DNA from 2 places in the Sorangium sp. So ce119 genome. Region 2 is predicted to be linked to the other one. Evidence: riboswitches for the same ligand, from Rfam matches in the RefSeq annotation. Region 2 holds a riboswitch; the other holds the start of a gene.
The links. A riboswitch is a leader RNA that binds a small molecule or an ion and turns the genes downstream of it on or off. The one in region 2 is predicted to bind cobalamin.

Region 1 (7,397 bases), on a different replicon from region 2:
CTGTGCGGTGAGTCGGATCGCTCGCTGAAGGTATCCGGTTTGAAACAGCCGGTCTACGGGCCCGCGATCGGGTGGAGATGAATCTCGCGCGCGCTCCGCGTGGGGGCGGGGTGGGAGATCGGCGCCGCTTGCGCGCGCATTCAAGCGTCCGCGGAGGGGCGCGCGGCCGGGGGCGCGTCGGCTTGCGGGCGGGCGCTGCCCGGGCGAGGATCGAGGGGCAGGCGACAGACGAAGCGCGCCCCGGCCAGCGCGCCGCGGCGCGGATCTCCGCCGCGGCCGCCGTCCGCCGGCGAGGGCGCGAGGGTGAGGGTGCCGCCGTGCCGACGGACGATGTCCGTCGAGATCGAGAGCCCGAGGCCGGTCCCCTGCCCTCGCGGCTTCGTGGTGAAGAACGGATCGAAGATGCGCTGCGCGAGGTCGGGCGGCACGCCGGGGCCGCTGTCGACGATCGCGACCGCCGCCATGTCCTCGTCGATCCAGGTCTCGACGCAGATCGCCGGCGCGCGGGGCGCGCGCGGGGCCGCCCCGCCCGCGCCCGGTCCCCCGCCGGCCGAGGCGGCGCTCATCGGCGAGGCGGGGGTGGACGGCGCGGCGTCCGGTCGGGCGGCGCCCGGCGAGGAGGGCGCGGCGGCGCTCGCGTCCTCCAGCGCCTGGATGGCGTTCACGAGGAGGTTCATGAACACCTGGTTGATCTCGCCGCTCCGGCAGGTGACGGGCGGCAGCTCGCCGTAGCGCCGGATCACCTCGATGCGCGCCTGGCGGAGCCGCGGGCCGAGCAGCAGCAGCGTCTCCTCGAGCCCGGCGTGCAGGTCGACGGGCAGCGCTTCGCCCGAGACGCGCGAGAAGCTCTTCAGGTTGGTGACGATGCGGACGCTGCGCTCGACCGCCCGGTGGACTAGGGTCGAGATGCCGACGAGGTCGTCGAGCGCCGCCTCGGCCTGGAGCCGCTCGCGGAGCGCCGCGAGCGCGCGGCGGCGGTCCTCCGGGAGCTCGTGCTCGGCCGCTCGGTAGGCGTCGAGGACGGCGCGCAGCTCGGCGGCGCGCTCCTCGATCGGCTGGGCGGCGCCGGCGATGGCGTTCAGGGGGTTGTAGATCTCGTGCGCGACGCCGGCGACGAGCTCGCCGATCGAGGCGAGCCGCTCGCCCTGGATGAGCGCGGCCTGCGCCCGGCGGAGCTCGGTGAGCGCGCGCGTCAGCTCGGCGGTGCGCGCGGCGACGTTCTCCTCGAGGCCGGCGCGCTCGCGCTCGAGCTCGGCGATGGTGCGGGACAGCGCCTGGCGCATGCGCTCGACGCTCTCGCCGAGGCCGACGACCTCCCGCGGCCCGGACAGCTCCGGCACGACAGCGTCGAGCTCGCCGCGGGCGACCTCGTCGGCGGCGCGGGCGAGCTGCGCCATGGGCCGGGAGAGCTCGCGCGCCGCCCGCGCGACGACGCCGAGGGCGGCGAGCACGAGGAGGGAGAACGACGCGAAGAGCGCGGTGACGGCGTTGAAGTCCTCGTTGAAGGACGAGCCGGTCGCGAGCGCGCGGTAGAGGCCGATCGACGAGAAGAGCGAGAGGAGCCCCGTGAACAGGAGCGGCAGCCCGAAGTCGCGGAGCATGCGCCGCCGGAGGGGCATGGGCGCCGCGCCGCGCAGCGCGTCGTCGCCCTCCTGCGCGCCCGTCCACGCGCGCAGCAGGTCGACGGCCCGCGCGACCGAGTCCTTGTGCCACGCGCGCTGGTAGAACGAGACGCCGAAGCCGAAGAGCGCGCCGAAGCCGAGCTGCATGAGCCCGTCGGCGAGGGTGAAGGCGGCGCCGGGGCGCACGTAGGCGACGCCGATCGCGGTGCACGCGAGCCACAGCGCGAAGTTGAGGTACGCGAGCACGTCGGGGAGCCGCTCGGCGCGGGCGAGGCCGCGGGCGAGCAGCGCGCTGTCGCCGGAGGGGCCGGCCTCGAGGGCGGCGACGATCGCGCGCGTGGCGGGGCGCACGGCGAGCGTGAAGCCGAGGGTGCCGGAGAGCGCGAGGAGCGGGACGACCTCGAACCACGCCTGGAAGACGACCTGGCTCTGGGTGCGGAGGAACGCGACGGCGAAGAGCAGCATCACGTGCCCGCCGACGATGCCGGCGGCCGTGGCCGACTCCGCGAGCCGCGGGCGGAGCGCCGCGGCGAGCGCGCGCGCGGAGGCGGCCTCGGAGGCGCCGCCGTCGGCCGCGTCGGCGCGGAGCACGGCGCGGTAGATGGCGCGGCGCATGCCGCCGGCCATGACGCCGAAGGCGACCGCGGTGACGAGGAGGCCGAGCCACGCGGGCGGGGTCGCCTGGCCGATCCCGAGCGGGCTGGGCCACGAGGAGGGGGGCGCGGCGGGGGCGCCCCGGCCGGCGAGCGGCAGGACGGCGAGCGGCCAGGAGAGGGTCCGGATCGCCGCCGCGATGGCGAAGCCGCGGTCGCCGCGCCGGACGAGCGCGCCCGAGAGGGCGGCCGAGAGGGCCATCGAGGCGAGCAGGAGGATGGCCGGCCACGGCGTCGTGAGGGCCGCGGGGACGACCGCCGAGAGGAACAGGAGCGCGGAGAACAGCTCCCAGCCGTTCGCGACGAGCTCCGCGCGGGCGCGGGGCGTGCGGAGCAGGGAGAGCGGGGGCGAGGACACGGGCGGGCGGCATGGAAGCCCAGGGCCGGCGCCTTCGCAACGGGCGCGGCGCCGCGCCGCTCACCGCCAGTACAGCGTCGCCCGCCCGATCGCCGTGAACGGCCACCCCGGCGAGTAGTGGATCCCGGTGACCGCGGCCGGCTCGTGCGGCAGGCGCGACTCGCTCGCGAACTGGACCTCGCGCCACGTCGCGTCGAGGAGGTTCTGGACGTCCACGGCCACCTCGACGTCCCTCCACCGCAGCCCCGCGTTGGCGTCGATCACCGTGAACCCCTCGGCGGTCAGCGACTCGTCCTCGGTCGCGGGCCGCGCGCCGATCGACTTGACCCGGAGCGCGGCGAACGGCGTGAACGCGCCGAACGTCGGGCGGACGCCGACACCCGCGGTCAGCGTCCGCGTCGGCGCGAGGGCCACCGCGCTCCCGTTGCCCGCGTTCGCGCGGAACCGCGCGCGCGTGAAGGTCGCGTCGACGTCGGCGAAGAGCCAGCTCCCGAGCCGGTAGCGCGCGCCGATCTCGAGGCCGTAGCGCCGCGTCTGCGCCGACGGCTCGGTGACGCCGGCGTCCCCGCTCCAGACCAGCTCGGAGTCGAGATCGAGGAGGAACCCCGCCGCGCTCAGCGTCAGGCCGCGCAGCGGCGTGGCCCTCGCGCCGAGCTCGTAGCCCGTCGCGGGGGTGATGAGCGTCGCCCCGCCCTCGCCCAGCACCACGCCCTGGGCGTCGTTCGAGTGGAAGCCCCGCCCGTAGTGCGCGAACAGATCGAGGCCATCGACCGGGGAGACGATCGCCGTGAGCTTCGGGAAGAGCTGCATCTGTGCCCGGAAGCCGCTCGACCGGCTCCCTGTCGCGCCGAGATCCTCGCGCCGATCGTCCACGTTGACGTCGATCCACTGCCCGCGCAGCCCCGCCACGAAGCGGAGCCAGCGCCGGATCCGGGCGTCCTCCTCGACATAGACGCCGATCTGGCCCTCGTCGACGTGGGCCCTGCCCCGCTCCTCGATCCGCTCGCGCGCCTCGTCGTGGTGGAGCGACTTGTCGATCGCGTCGGCGCGGATCTGCGCGCCGAGCGACGTCGTGAGCTTCGCCCCGCGGTACTCGAAGCTCCGGCGCAGCCGGAGATCGGCGCCGCCGACGACGCGGTCGTCGTTCTGCTCGATCTGATCGCCGTGGACGGGGTCCTCGCTGAAGAACGTGAAGTTCGAGTACAGCGTGAAGCGGTAGCGAACGAGGTACGCCATCGCGCTCAGGTCGGCGTCCCGCCACGCCGTCGTGTACGCGAGGGAGGCCATGTGCCGCTCGGTCGCGCCGCCCTCGGTCGGGTCGACCGAGCCGAAGTGATCGATGCACGGCGGCTCGGACGCGGGCGGCGGCGGGCCCGGGTGGCCCTGCTCGCCCTCGCCGCACACGGCCCGCGCGGGGACCTGACCGGAGCCGTGCCAGGTCGACCCGTAGGACATCCACGTCATCTGGATCTTCCCGGTCGGGCTGAGATCGTGCGTCGCCTTCAGGACCACGTTGAAGCGCTCGAGCCGCTCGGGGCTGAGGAACGGCCCGTCGTTCCGGTAGACCTCCGCCGCCGCCACCGCGCGCCAGGCGTCGCCGAGATCCGGCGAGGCGATCACGAGGCCGCGCCGGATCCCGTACTGCCCCACGCTGAGCTGCGCGTGGCTCTCGTCGAGCTTCTCGGCGAAGCGGAGGTTGACGGCGCCCGCGGTGCCGAAATCGCCGATGCTCGCTGTATAAGGCCCCTTGGCGCCGTCGAGCCCCGTCACGAGCTCCGGGATCACGAAGTAGAGGTCGGTGAACCCGTGCCCGTGGCCGTGGCTGACCATGTTGACGGGGACGCCGTCGACGAAGAAGGCGACGTCCGTCCCGTGGTCCGCGTCGAACCCGCGGAGGAAGTACTGGTTCGCCTTGCCGCCGCCGGCGTGCTGCACGGCGAAGAGCCCCGGGACCGCCTCGACGATGTCGCCCGGCCGCAGCCTCGGCCTGAGCTCGAGCTCGCGGTGCCCGACGGAGACGCGCGAGGCGGCCTCGCTCCCCGGCCTCTCCGCGTGGACGGTGACCTCGATCGGCCCGCCGCCGTCCGTGGGCGTCCCCGCGTCGCCGTCGGGGGACGCGCCCGTGGCCGCCTCGGCGACCGCGGCCGCGTCGGCGACCGCGGGCGCCTCGGGGACCTCGCCCTCGGCGCGCGCGAGCGGCGCGGCGGCGAGCGAGGTGGAGAGCGCGGCGAGCAGGTGTCGTGAAAAGCAGCGTCCGTTCCGCTTCGTGATCGTCGCGCGCGGCATGCGCGTCCTCCTTCGGTGGCGGCGCGCAGGGCGGCTCCGGGCCGCTCGCGCCGAGCACCGCGAGGAGAAGAGGCCTGTCCGTCGCACACCGCGCCGGGCCGACCTCTCGCCCCCGCGGGCGAACGGGAGGTCGCGCGGGGGGCGGGTCGGACTCCGGGACGCGCGCGGACGGCTGCGGCGGCTCGGACCTCTCCGCCTCCCTCGAGGCTCCCAGGCCAAACCGGCGCCAGATGTCTCTCTATCGCCGGGCGATGGCAGGTCTTCGGGCTTGCGAGCGTCTCGGCCTTGCCGACTTCCTACTGTCCACCGCTTCCCAGCCCTCTCGGGCCAGTGCTCGTCGTGGAGGTCGTTCTCGCTTACCGCTGCGGGGCAGCCCCGGAATCTCACCGGGTTCCCTATTCAGCCTGGGCAAGGGCCCAGGCACCAACGCGGCGCGCACCCTATTGCGGCGCGGCTTCGGCTGTCAACGCTCCCGCTCACCCCGCTCGCTAACCCTGCCTCGCGCGCCCTGCGCGCGACGTCTGCCGCGCGGGCCGGACGTTCGGGCTCTGGCGAGGATGGGCTCGCTCCTCCGTGGGTCGCGTGCTACACGGCCGCCGCCGTATATGCCGCGTAACGATCTCCGCAACATCGCCATCGTCGCCCACGTCGACCACGGGAAGACGACCCTCGTCGATCACATGCTCCGCCAGTCCGGCGCCTTCCGAGAGAACGAGGTCGTGGCCGAGCGGGTCATGGACTCGAACGACCTCGAGCGAGAGCGCGGCATCACCATCCTCGCGAAGAACACCAGCATCCGGTACCGCGGGGTCAAGATCAACATCGTCGACACGCCCGGCCACTCCGACTTCGGCGGCGAGGTCGAGCGCACGCTGATGATGGCCGACGGGGCGCTGCTCCTCGTCGACGCCGCCGAGGGCCCGCTGCCGCAGACGCGGTTCGTGCTCTCGAAGTGCCTCCAGCGCGGCTTCCCGGTCATCGTCGTCATCAACAAGATCGACCGCAGCGACGCGCGCGCCCACGAGGTGCTCTCCGAGGTGTTCGACCTCTTCTGCGACCTCGAGGCGAGCGACCCGCAGCAGGACTTCGCGACGCTCTACGCCGTGGCGAAGTTCGGCCAGGCGAAGCGCGAGCTCGAGCACGAGGCCACGGACCTCCAGCCGCTCTTCGAGACCATCCTCGAGCGCGTCCCCGGCCCCTCGGGCGACCCCGACGGGCCGCTCCAGGTCATCGTCTGCAACACCACGCACGACGACTACGTGGGCCGGCTCGCGGTCGGCCGCGTGGTCCGCGGCACGGCCCGGTCCGGCGCTGACGTCGCGCTGCTCGGCGAGGGCGGGCAGTCGCGCGGCTACGTGAAGATGCTCTACGCCTACGAGGGGCTGAAGCGCGTCCCGGTCGAGAGCGCCGTCGCGGGCGAGGTGGTCGCGATCGCGGGGCTCGATTCGGTCACGATCGGCGACACGATCGCGGATCTCGGGCAGCCCGAGGCGCTGCCGCGGATCGTGGTCGAGGAGCCGACGATCAAGATGAAGATCGGCGTGAACACGTCGACGTTCGCCGGCAAGAGCAAGCAGTCGAAGTACCTGACGAGCCGCCACCTGAAGGAGCGGCTCGAGCGCGAGGCGATGAAGAACCTCGCGATCCGGGTGGAGCCGACCGAGGTGCCGGACACGTTCGTGGTGCTCGGCCGCGGCGAGCTCCAGCTCGCGATCCTGGTCGAGACGATGCGGCGCGAGGGGTACGAGATGCAGCTCTCGAACCCCGAGGTGGTGACGCGCGAGATCAACGGCGAGGTGATGGAGCCGATCGAGCTCGTGGTCGTCGACGTGCCGGACACCTACGTCGGCATCGTGACCGAGCGCCTCAGCGGCCGGCGCGGCCGGATGGTGAAGATGACGAACCCCGGCTTCGGGCGCGCCCGCCTCGAGTTCCGGGTCCCGTCGCGCGGGCTCATCGGCTTCCGCGGCGAGTTCCTGACCGCGACGCGCGGCACCGGCCTGCTCAACACGATGTTCGACGGCTGGGCGCCCTGGGGCGGCCCGATGATGCGCCGCCCGACGGGGGCCATCGTCGCCGATCGCGCCGGCGTGGCGACCCCGTACGCGCTGCACCACCTGCAGCCGCGCGGGATGTTCTTCATCGTCCCCGGCGTCGAGGTCTACGAGGGGATGATCATCGGCGAGCACAACCGGCCGAACGACACCGACGTCAACGTGATCAAGGAGAAGAAGCTGTCCAACGTGCGCAACCACGGCAAGGACGAGAACGTCCTCCTGGCGAGCCCGCGGCTGCTCACGATCGAGACGGCGATGGAGTGGATCGACGGCGACGAGCTGGTCGAGGTCACGCCCGACGCGGTGCGCGTCCGCAAGAAGGTGCTCGCGTGCAACCGCCGCGAGCGCCGCGAGGACGCGATCGAGCAGTCGCAGGCCGTGGAGTGATCGGCGGCGCGCGCGGCGTGATCGACGCGGCGCG
Region 2 (7,397 bases):
CCTCGGCGAGGAACGAGAGCGCCTCGGGCTGGCCGGGCGAGAGGTCGAGCACCTCCTCGTAGGCCGCGATCGAGCGCGCCGGGTCGCTCAGGTGGGTCCGGATGGTGCGCGCCGCGCGGAGGCCCGCGGCGATGCGGTCCTCCTTGAGCTGGGCCTCGGCCTTGACGAGCGTCTGGACGCGGACGACCGCCTCGTAGTCGCCCGCGGTGGAGAAGGCGATCTCCGCGAGGCTCGCGGCGCGGCGGTTCCTGGGGTCGAGCTCGAGGGCGAGCTGGAGGAGCTCGGCGATCCGCTCGCCGAGCTCGGCGCGGCCGTAGCGGTAGCCGATGTCGGCGGCGCTCGTGTAGAGCGCGCTCTTGAAGGCGCCGTCGGTCGCGCCCTCGGCCTCGGCCACGTAACGGTCGACGAGGTCGCGCCACCGCTCGCGCTTCGAGGCGTCGGTCTCGAGCGCCTCGGCGGCGGCGTCGTCGTCGGGGCGCAGCTCGAGCAGCCGCTTGTAGGCGGCCGCGGCGCGGTCCACGTCGATGAGCTCCTCGTGGTAGACGCGGGCGAGCTCCGCCTGCATCGCGCCCTCGACGGCGCTCCCGGCGGCGAGCGCGATCTCCAGCTCGAGGAGCCGGGCGACGGCCTGCCACTCGTGCCGCTGCTCGTGCCGCGCGCGCGCCGAGCCGAGCAGGCGCTCGACGTCCCCGGCGCCCGCGCTGCTGGTCGGAGCGGTCACGCCCTCCGCGAGCTCGTTCCAGGCCGCCTCGTTTTCAGGCTCATCCTGCAGGCGCCCAAGGGCCATCCGAATCGTCTCAACGCTCATCGTCTCTCCGCGGACCTCGCGAATTCGGTCCGGTCCGTTCACGGGCCGGCCGAAGATAGCCGGGCGGACGACACGGTTTCAAGGATCCTCGCCCCCGCGGGTCGGGAAGCGCGGGCGGAGCTTTCGCGCGCTTCTGCGCCGGGGACGTCCGCCGGCCGCGGGGCGCGGGATCGGCGGGATCGGCGGTTCACCGCGCGCGCGGCTTCGGCTATCAACCGCGGCCATGGAAGCTACGACGATCAAGCGCTTCGGGGTGATCGGCGCGGGCCAGATGGGGCGAGGCATCGCCCAGGTCGCCGCGGCCGCGGGCCTCGAGGTGGTCCTGTGCGACGTCTCTAGGTCGCTGGCCGAGTCGGGCAAGGCCCAGATCGCCGCGATCCTCGCGAAGCAGGTGGAGAAGGGCAAGATGGCCGCCGAGGCGCGGGAGGCGCTCCTCGGCCGGGTCGCGGTGGCCGACGGCATCGCCGGGCTGTCGGAGATCGACCTGGCGGTCGAGGCGGTGACCGAGAGCTTCGACGTCAAGAGCGGCATTTTCAAGCTCGCCGACGCGGCGATGCCGAAGGGGGCGATCCTGGCGTCGAACACGTCGTCGATCTCGATCACGCGGCTCGCGGCGGTGACCAGCCGGCCTGAGCTGGTCATCGGCATGCACTTCATGAACCCGGTGCCCCTGATGAAGCTGGTCGAGCTCGTCCGCGGGGTGCAGACGTCGGACGCGACGTACGAGGCCGTCCGGGCGCTCGCGGTGGGGCTCGGCAAGACGGTGATCACGTCGAAGGACCAGCCGGGGTTCATCGTGAACCGGATGCTGATCCCGTTCCTCAACGAGGCGTGCTTCGCGCTCCAGGAGGGGCTGTCGACGCCGGAGGACATCGACGCGGGGGCGCGGCTCGGGCTGAACCATCCGATGGGGCCGCTCGAGCTGGCGGACCTGATCGGGCTCGACACGGTGCTGTCGATCGCGGAGGTGCTGCACCGGGAGTTCGGGGACTCGAAGTACCGGGCGCCCACGCTGCTGCGGAACCTGGTGGCGGCGGGGTGGTACGGGAAGAAGAGCGGGCGGGGGTTCTACGTGTACGACGACAAGGGGCAGAAGACGGGGCGGGCGGTGTAGGATCCTGCAGCGGAGCCAGCGGTGTAGGATCCTGCAGCGGAGCCAGCGGGGGAGGGGGCGCCGCGCGGGGGGCCGGCGGGGGCCCCTCCCACAAACTCGCGCCTTTTGGGGGGCTATTGCCGTGGGAGAGGGTGGGTCGGTCCGGGAGGGCATCTCGAGGAGCGGGCCGGCGCTCGGGTTTGTGGGGCCCTACCCCGCCGGCCCCCCGCGCGGCGCCCCCTCCCCCGCTGGCTCTCTCTGAGGGGCGGTGGGGGGGTGGGGGTTGGCAATGACTGCGTCGGCCACCCCAGATCAGCGGATGACGCGGTCGGGGAAGATCTGTGGCCGAGATTCGAGCGGTCCCAGCAGAGATGGCAGTACCGCAGAATGGTTGACGGGCCCCCTCCTGCCCAAAAACAAGGGCCTTCCGCGCGCCAGGACTCGTGCCCTCGGAGCGATGAGCAGCGGTACCAGGCTCGCCGGCTCGCTCGCTCGTCGCGTCAGCCACGGTCCTCAGCATAGCAGCCCCGGGCGGGCACATCACGGCGCCTCCCGCGGCGCTCGGCCGCGCTTCCCCCCGGCGCGGCGCGCTGCTAACCACCGGTCATGACCGCTCAAGAACAGCAGCCGGGGGTCCCTGCTCGCGGTGCCCTCCAGTTCGTCGCCGTCGAGCGCGCGGGGCACGTCGCCACCGTGACCATCCAGCGACCCGACAAGCTCAACGCCCTGAACCCCGCCGTGCTCGGCGACCTCACCGCCGCCTTCCAGGAGCTCCTCGCGCCCGCCGAGGGCGACGAGGTCCGCGCGGCCGTGCTCACCGGGGCCGGCAAGGCGTTCGTCGCGGGCGCCGATATCGCCGAGATGGCGGCCATGAACAGCATCGCCGCGAAGCGGTTCGCGGACGCGGGACACCGGCTCGCCGACCTCATCGAAACGGCGCCGTTCCCGGTGATCGCCGCCGTGAACGGCTTCGCGCTGGGCGGCGGGTGCGAGCTCGCCCTCGCGTGCGACTTCATCTACGCGGCGGAAGGCGCCAGGCTCGGGCAACCCGAGGTGAACCTGGGCGTCATCCCGGGGTTCGGCGGGACCCAGCGATTGCTGCGCCGGGTCGGCGTCGGCCGGGCCCGCGAGCTCGTCTATTCAGGAGACATGATCACCGCCGAACAGGCGCTCGCCATCGGGCTCGTCAACGCCGTCTTCCCGGCCGCCGAGCTCCTCGCGCGCGCCCGCGAGACCGCCCTCAAGATCGCCTCGCGCGGGCCGCTCGCCGTCGCCGCCGCCAAGCGCGTCCTCCTGCGCGGCGAGAGCCTCGACCTCGCCGCCGCCAACGAGCTGGAAGCCCAGGCGTTCGCCGCCCTCTTCGGCAGCGAGGACCAGAAAATCGGAATGAAAGCGTTCCTGTCGAAATCGCAGGCCGCATTCACCGGGAAGTGACGAACAGCGCATAAAAAAAGACCGCGCATCATGCCGGAGGGGGGACCCAACATGAGCGCGGCGGGGGAACCGCGCCGGAACACCAACCGTCCGCCGCGGCGTACAAGAAAGACCGCATGCGCTCCGGGCTGGGGGGCTGCGCCGGCGCGCATGCGGTGACCAGAGTGTGGCACCCGAGAGCCCGCTGTCGATAACAAAGTGCAAGGCGTGCGCGCCGGTGCGCGAATCGCTCACGCCACGAAGGCAGCCGGGCGACCACGCGCGCACGCCCGAATTCATGGAATGCACGTCCGAGCCGGGCATACCCATCCATACGAGACAGCATTCGACGCGACGAGCTCTTCGGGTCCCGAGAAGAGAGAGCACCAAAGCCCGCTCGCCTCGTCAATCCGCGCTCGGCACGACGCAGCACGGCAGGCGCTGGACGTCGGCTCATGTAAGTAAAGAGCCAGGACGAACCAAGCGCCCTGCGACGAGAAACGTAGCGGCGCTCACGACCGAACCCGCAAGAAACCCCCTGTGAACGCATTCCCAGGCGGGCGCCGGGCGAGCAGCGTCCAGGCGCGTGGAAAGTAAAGTGTGTTTACCACGGAAGCACGAAGGCCAGAAAGTGACCAATCGGCCCCGGTCGTGCGTCTCGGTCAATTTCTCGGCCTCCAGCAATGCGTTGATGGATAAGGAGAAGCTCGCTCCCTGACGCCGCCTGGCTGCTCGGCGGGCGGAACATCGCGCGCGCGGCGCACCACGGCGGCACCGGACCGTCCGCTCGCGGGCACGTGAGGCGCGACGCGGGAGGCGAGCACGGCGAGCCACGGCGAAGAGCGCCGGCCCCTCGGACGAGGGCCAGGACGGCACAGGGCGGGCTGGACGGCGAGGGCGCGGCGCGACCTCCTTGACGCCGGGCGCGAAACGGGACTACCGAGCATCCATCTGACAATCTGTTTCCTCGGGTGCCCTCAGGGGCATAACAGGGAAGCCGGTGCGAATCCGGCGCGGTCCCGCCACCGTGAATGGGGAGCTGCATCCGAAGACCACTGGGCCTCCTGAAGAGACCCGGGAAGGTGGACGCAGCGCCGGGAGCTCGAACAGCTCCCCGAACCCATGAGCCGGGAGACCTACCCGAGTCCCACGAGGTGCAGCTTGCGCACGTCTTCGTGGCGTTCGGGTGCGGACTTCACCCGGAGCGCCAACATCGGTCTTCCCGGCCGCCCCGTCGTCCTCTTTACCGCGTTCCTGGCCGCATCGCTCGCCGTGAGGCCCGCGGCCGCGATGCACCTCGCGGAGGGCGTCCTGCCGCTCGGGTGGTGCGCGGTCTGGAACGCGCTCGCCCTGCCCTTCGTCGCGATCGCCCTCCACCTGCTCCGGCAGCGCACCCAGCAGGACGCCTTCTACAAGCCGTTCGTCGGCCTCGTCGCCGCCGCCGTCTTCGCGATCTCGTGCATGCCCGTGCCGGTGCCGACCGCGGGGACGTGCTCCCACCCGTGCGGCACCGGGCTCGCCGCGGTGCTCATCGGGCCCTGGATGACCGTCCTCGTCACCGTGGTGGCGCTCCTCATCCAGGCCCTCTTCCTCGCGCACGGCGGGCTCACCACGCTCGGCGCCGACGTCGCGTCGATGGGCATCGCGGGCGCCTTCACCGGGTACCTCGCCTTCCGGCTCGCGCGGCGCTGCGGCGCGAACCTGTGGGTCGCGGGGTTCCTCGCCGGCGTGACGTCGGACTGGGCGACGTACGCGACGACGGCGCTCGAGCTCGCCCTCGGGCTCGCCGGCGAGGGGTCGGTGACGTCCATGTTCACGGCCGTCGCGCTCGCCTTCGTCCCCACCCAGCTCCCGCTCGGCCTCCTCGAGGGCGCCATGACCGCCGGGGCCCTCGTCTTCCTGCGCTCCCGGCGGCCCGACATCCTGGAGCGGCTCCGGGTCGTCCCGCTCGCCGCGGGGGCGTCGTGACCCGTCCGCCGAGGCTGCACCGGCCGGCCGCGGCGCTCTGGCGCGCCGCGCTGCCGCTCGCCGCGGCGCTCCGGCTCACCGCCGCGCTGCCGCTCGCCGCGCTGCCGCTCGCCGCGGCGCTCTGGCTCGCCGGGTGCGGCGACGCGTCCTGGGACGGCGTCGACGAGGCCGTTGTCCGCCGCGTCGCCGAGGACGCGGGGCGCCACGACACGGGGCCGCTCTTCGCTGGCCTGGAGGGCGACCTCCTCCTCTTCGCGTTCCTCTGGGCAGGGCTCCTCGCCGGCTTCGCCGTCGGCTACTTCTCGCGCGTGCTCTTCGTGGAGCGCGCCGATCAGCCCGCCGCGAAGGCCGGCGGCGACGAGCTCCGTGCGGAGTGACCCGCCCGCGCCGCCCCGCGGCCGGCTCCGCGACGTGGACGCCCGGCTCCGCCTCGGGGCCGCCGTGGCGGCGTGCTGCGTCGCCGCGGGCGCGCGCTCGCCCTGGACGCCGGCCGCGCTGCTCGTCCTCGCCTGCACGGCCCTCCGGCTCCAGGGCCTGACCGCGGGCGCCATCCTCCGCGCCTTCGCGCCCGCCGCGTGGATCGGCGGCGTCGCGGCGGCGCTCGCGCTCGCGCTCACCCCGGGCGAGCCGCTGCTCGCCGGCGCGGCGTTCCCGCTCGACGCGCTCACGCGCGAGGGCGCCCGCCGCGCCGCGGCGATCGGCGCGCGCGTCCTCGCGGCGGCCGCGGTGCTCAAGTGGCTCTCCCGCGCGGCCGCCCCCGCCGAGATCGAGGCGGCCCTGGCCGGGCTCGGCGCGCCCGCGGCGCTCGTCGAGCTGCTCGCGCTGGCGCGGCGCTTCGCCGGCGTGCTGCAGCGCGCGGCCGACAGCGCGTGGAGCGCCGCCGCCCTCCGCGGCGGGTTCACGCGGCCGGCCGCCGCCGCGCGCTCGGCCGGCGCGGTCGCCGGCGTCGTGGCGCTCCGGACGCTGGAGCGCTCCGAGCACGCCGCCGTCGCGATGCAGCTCCGCGGCTACCGGGGGAAGCTCCCGGTCGCCGACCGCCGCGCGAGCGCGCCCGCAGCGAACCTCGCGTTCGCCGCCGCCGCCGCCCTGGCGCTGACGCTCTGCGTGGCCGCGGGAGGCGCGGGGTGAGCGCGATCGCGCTGCGCCCCCCGGCGATCGCGCTGCGCGCCCCGGCGATCGGCTACCGCGGCGGCGCGGCCGTGCTGCGCGACGTGCGCCTCGACGTCGCCGAGGGCGAGTCCGTGGCGGTGCTCGGCGGCAACGGCGCCGGCAAGACCGCGCTGCTCCGCGCGCTCGTCGGGCTCCTCCCCGCGCCCGGCGGCGGCGTCGAGATCGCGGGCCGCCGCGTGGGCTCGCCGTCGGACGCTGTCGCCGCGGGCGCCGCGCTCGTGCTCCAGGACCCGGACGACCAGCTCCTCGGCGCGACCCTCCTCGACGACGTCCTGTTCGGCCCGCGGAACCTCGGCCTGCCCGCCCCCGAGGCGCGGCGCCGCGCGGAGGCGGCGCTCTCCGCCGTGCAGATCGCGCACCTCGCCGATCGCGCGATCGAGGCGCTGAGCTTCGGCGAGCGCAAGCGCGCGTGCATCGCCGGGATGCTCGCGATGCAGCCGCGCGTCCTGCTGCTCGACGAGCCGACCGCGGGGCTCGACCCCGAAGGCGAGCTCGCCCTGTGCCGGACGCTGCGCGCGCTCTCGGAGCAGCAGGGGACCACGCTCGTGACCGCGACGCACGCGGTCGATCTCGTGCCGCTCTTCGCCACGCGCGCGGTCCTGCTCGGCGACGGGCAGGTGCTCGCGGACGGGCCGCCGCGGGAGGTGTTCGCGCGGGGGGAGCTCCTCGCGCGGGCGCGGCTCAGGCGGCCGTGGGTCGCGGAGCTCTGGACCCGGATGACGTCGGCCGAGCCGCGCGGCCGCGCAGGACTTCCGCTCACCCTGGAGGAGGCGCTCGCATGCATGACGAAGGGCTCCTGCTGATCGGCCACGGCAGCCGCGACGCCGCGTCGAACGCCGAGTTCGAGGCGCTCGTGGCCGAGCACCGCGCGGCGCGGCCCGGGATCGTCGTGCAGCACGGGTACATCGAGCTCGCGACGCCGCACCTCGCCGACGCGCTCGCGGC

Region 1: another riboswitch for cobalamin. It lies ahead of WME76_RS47610 (TonB-dependent receptor); the one in region 2 lies ahead of WME76_RS01670 (energy-coupling factor ABC transporter permease).

The regions. Positions count from the first base shown of each region.
Region 1 is NZ_CP150311.1:857,920-865,316, forward strand. It holds gene WME76_RS47605 (ATP-binding protein) at 141-2,633, opposite strand; gene WME76_RS47610 (TonB-dependent receptor) at 2,694-4,919, opposite strand; cobalamin riboswitch at 5,156-5,362, opposite strand; gene typA (translational GTPase TypA) at 5,477-7,363, shown strand.
Region 2 is NZ_CP150310.1:415,749-423,145, reverse strand. It holds gene WME76_RS01685 (tetratricopeptide repeat protein) at 1-787, opposite strand, end outside; gene WME76_RS01680 (3-hydroxyacyl-CoA dehydrogenase family protein) at 1,032-1,922, shown strand; gene WME76_RS01675 (enoyl-CoA hydratase/isomerase family protein) at 2,508-3,335, shown strand; cobalamin riboswitch at 4,267-4,472, shown strand; gene WME76_RS01670 (energy-coupling factor ABC transporter permease) at 4,605-5,282, shown strand; gene WME76_RS01665 (hypothetical protein) at 5,279-5,659, shown strand; gene WME76_RS01660 (CbiQ family ECF transporter T component) at 5,649-6,410, shown strand; gene WME76_RS01655 (energy-coupling factor ABC transporter ATP-binding protein) at 6,407-7,255, shown strand; gene WME76_RS01650 (CbiX/SirB N-terminal domain-containing protein) at 7,231-7,397, shown strand, end outside.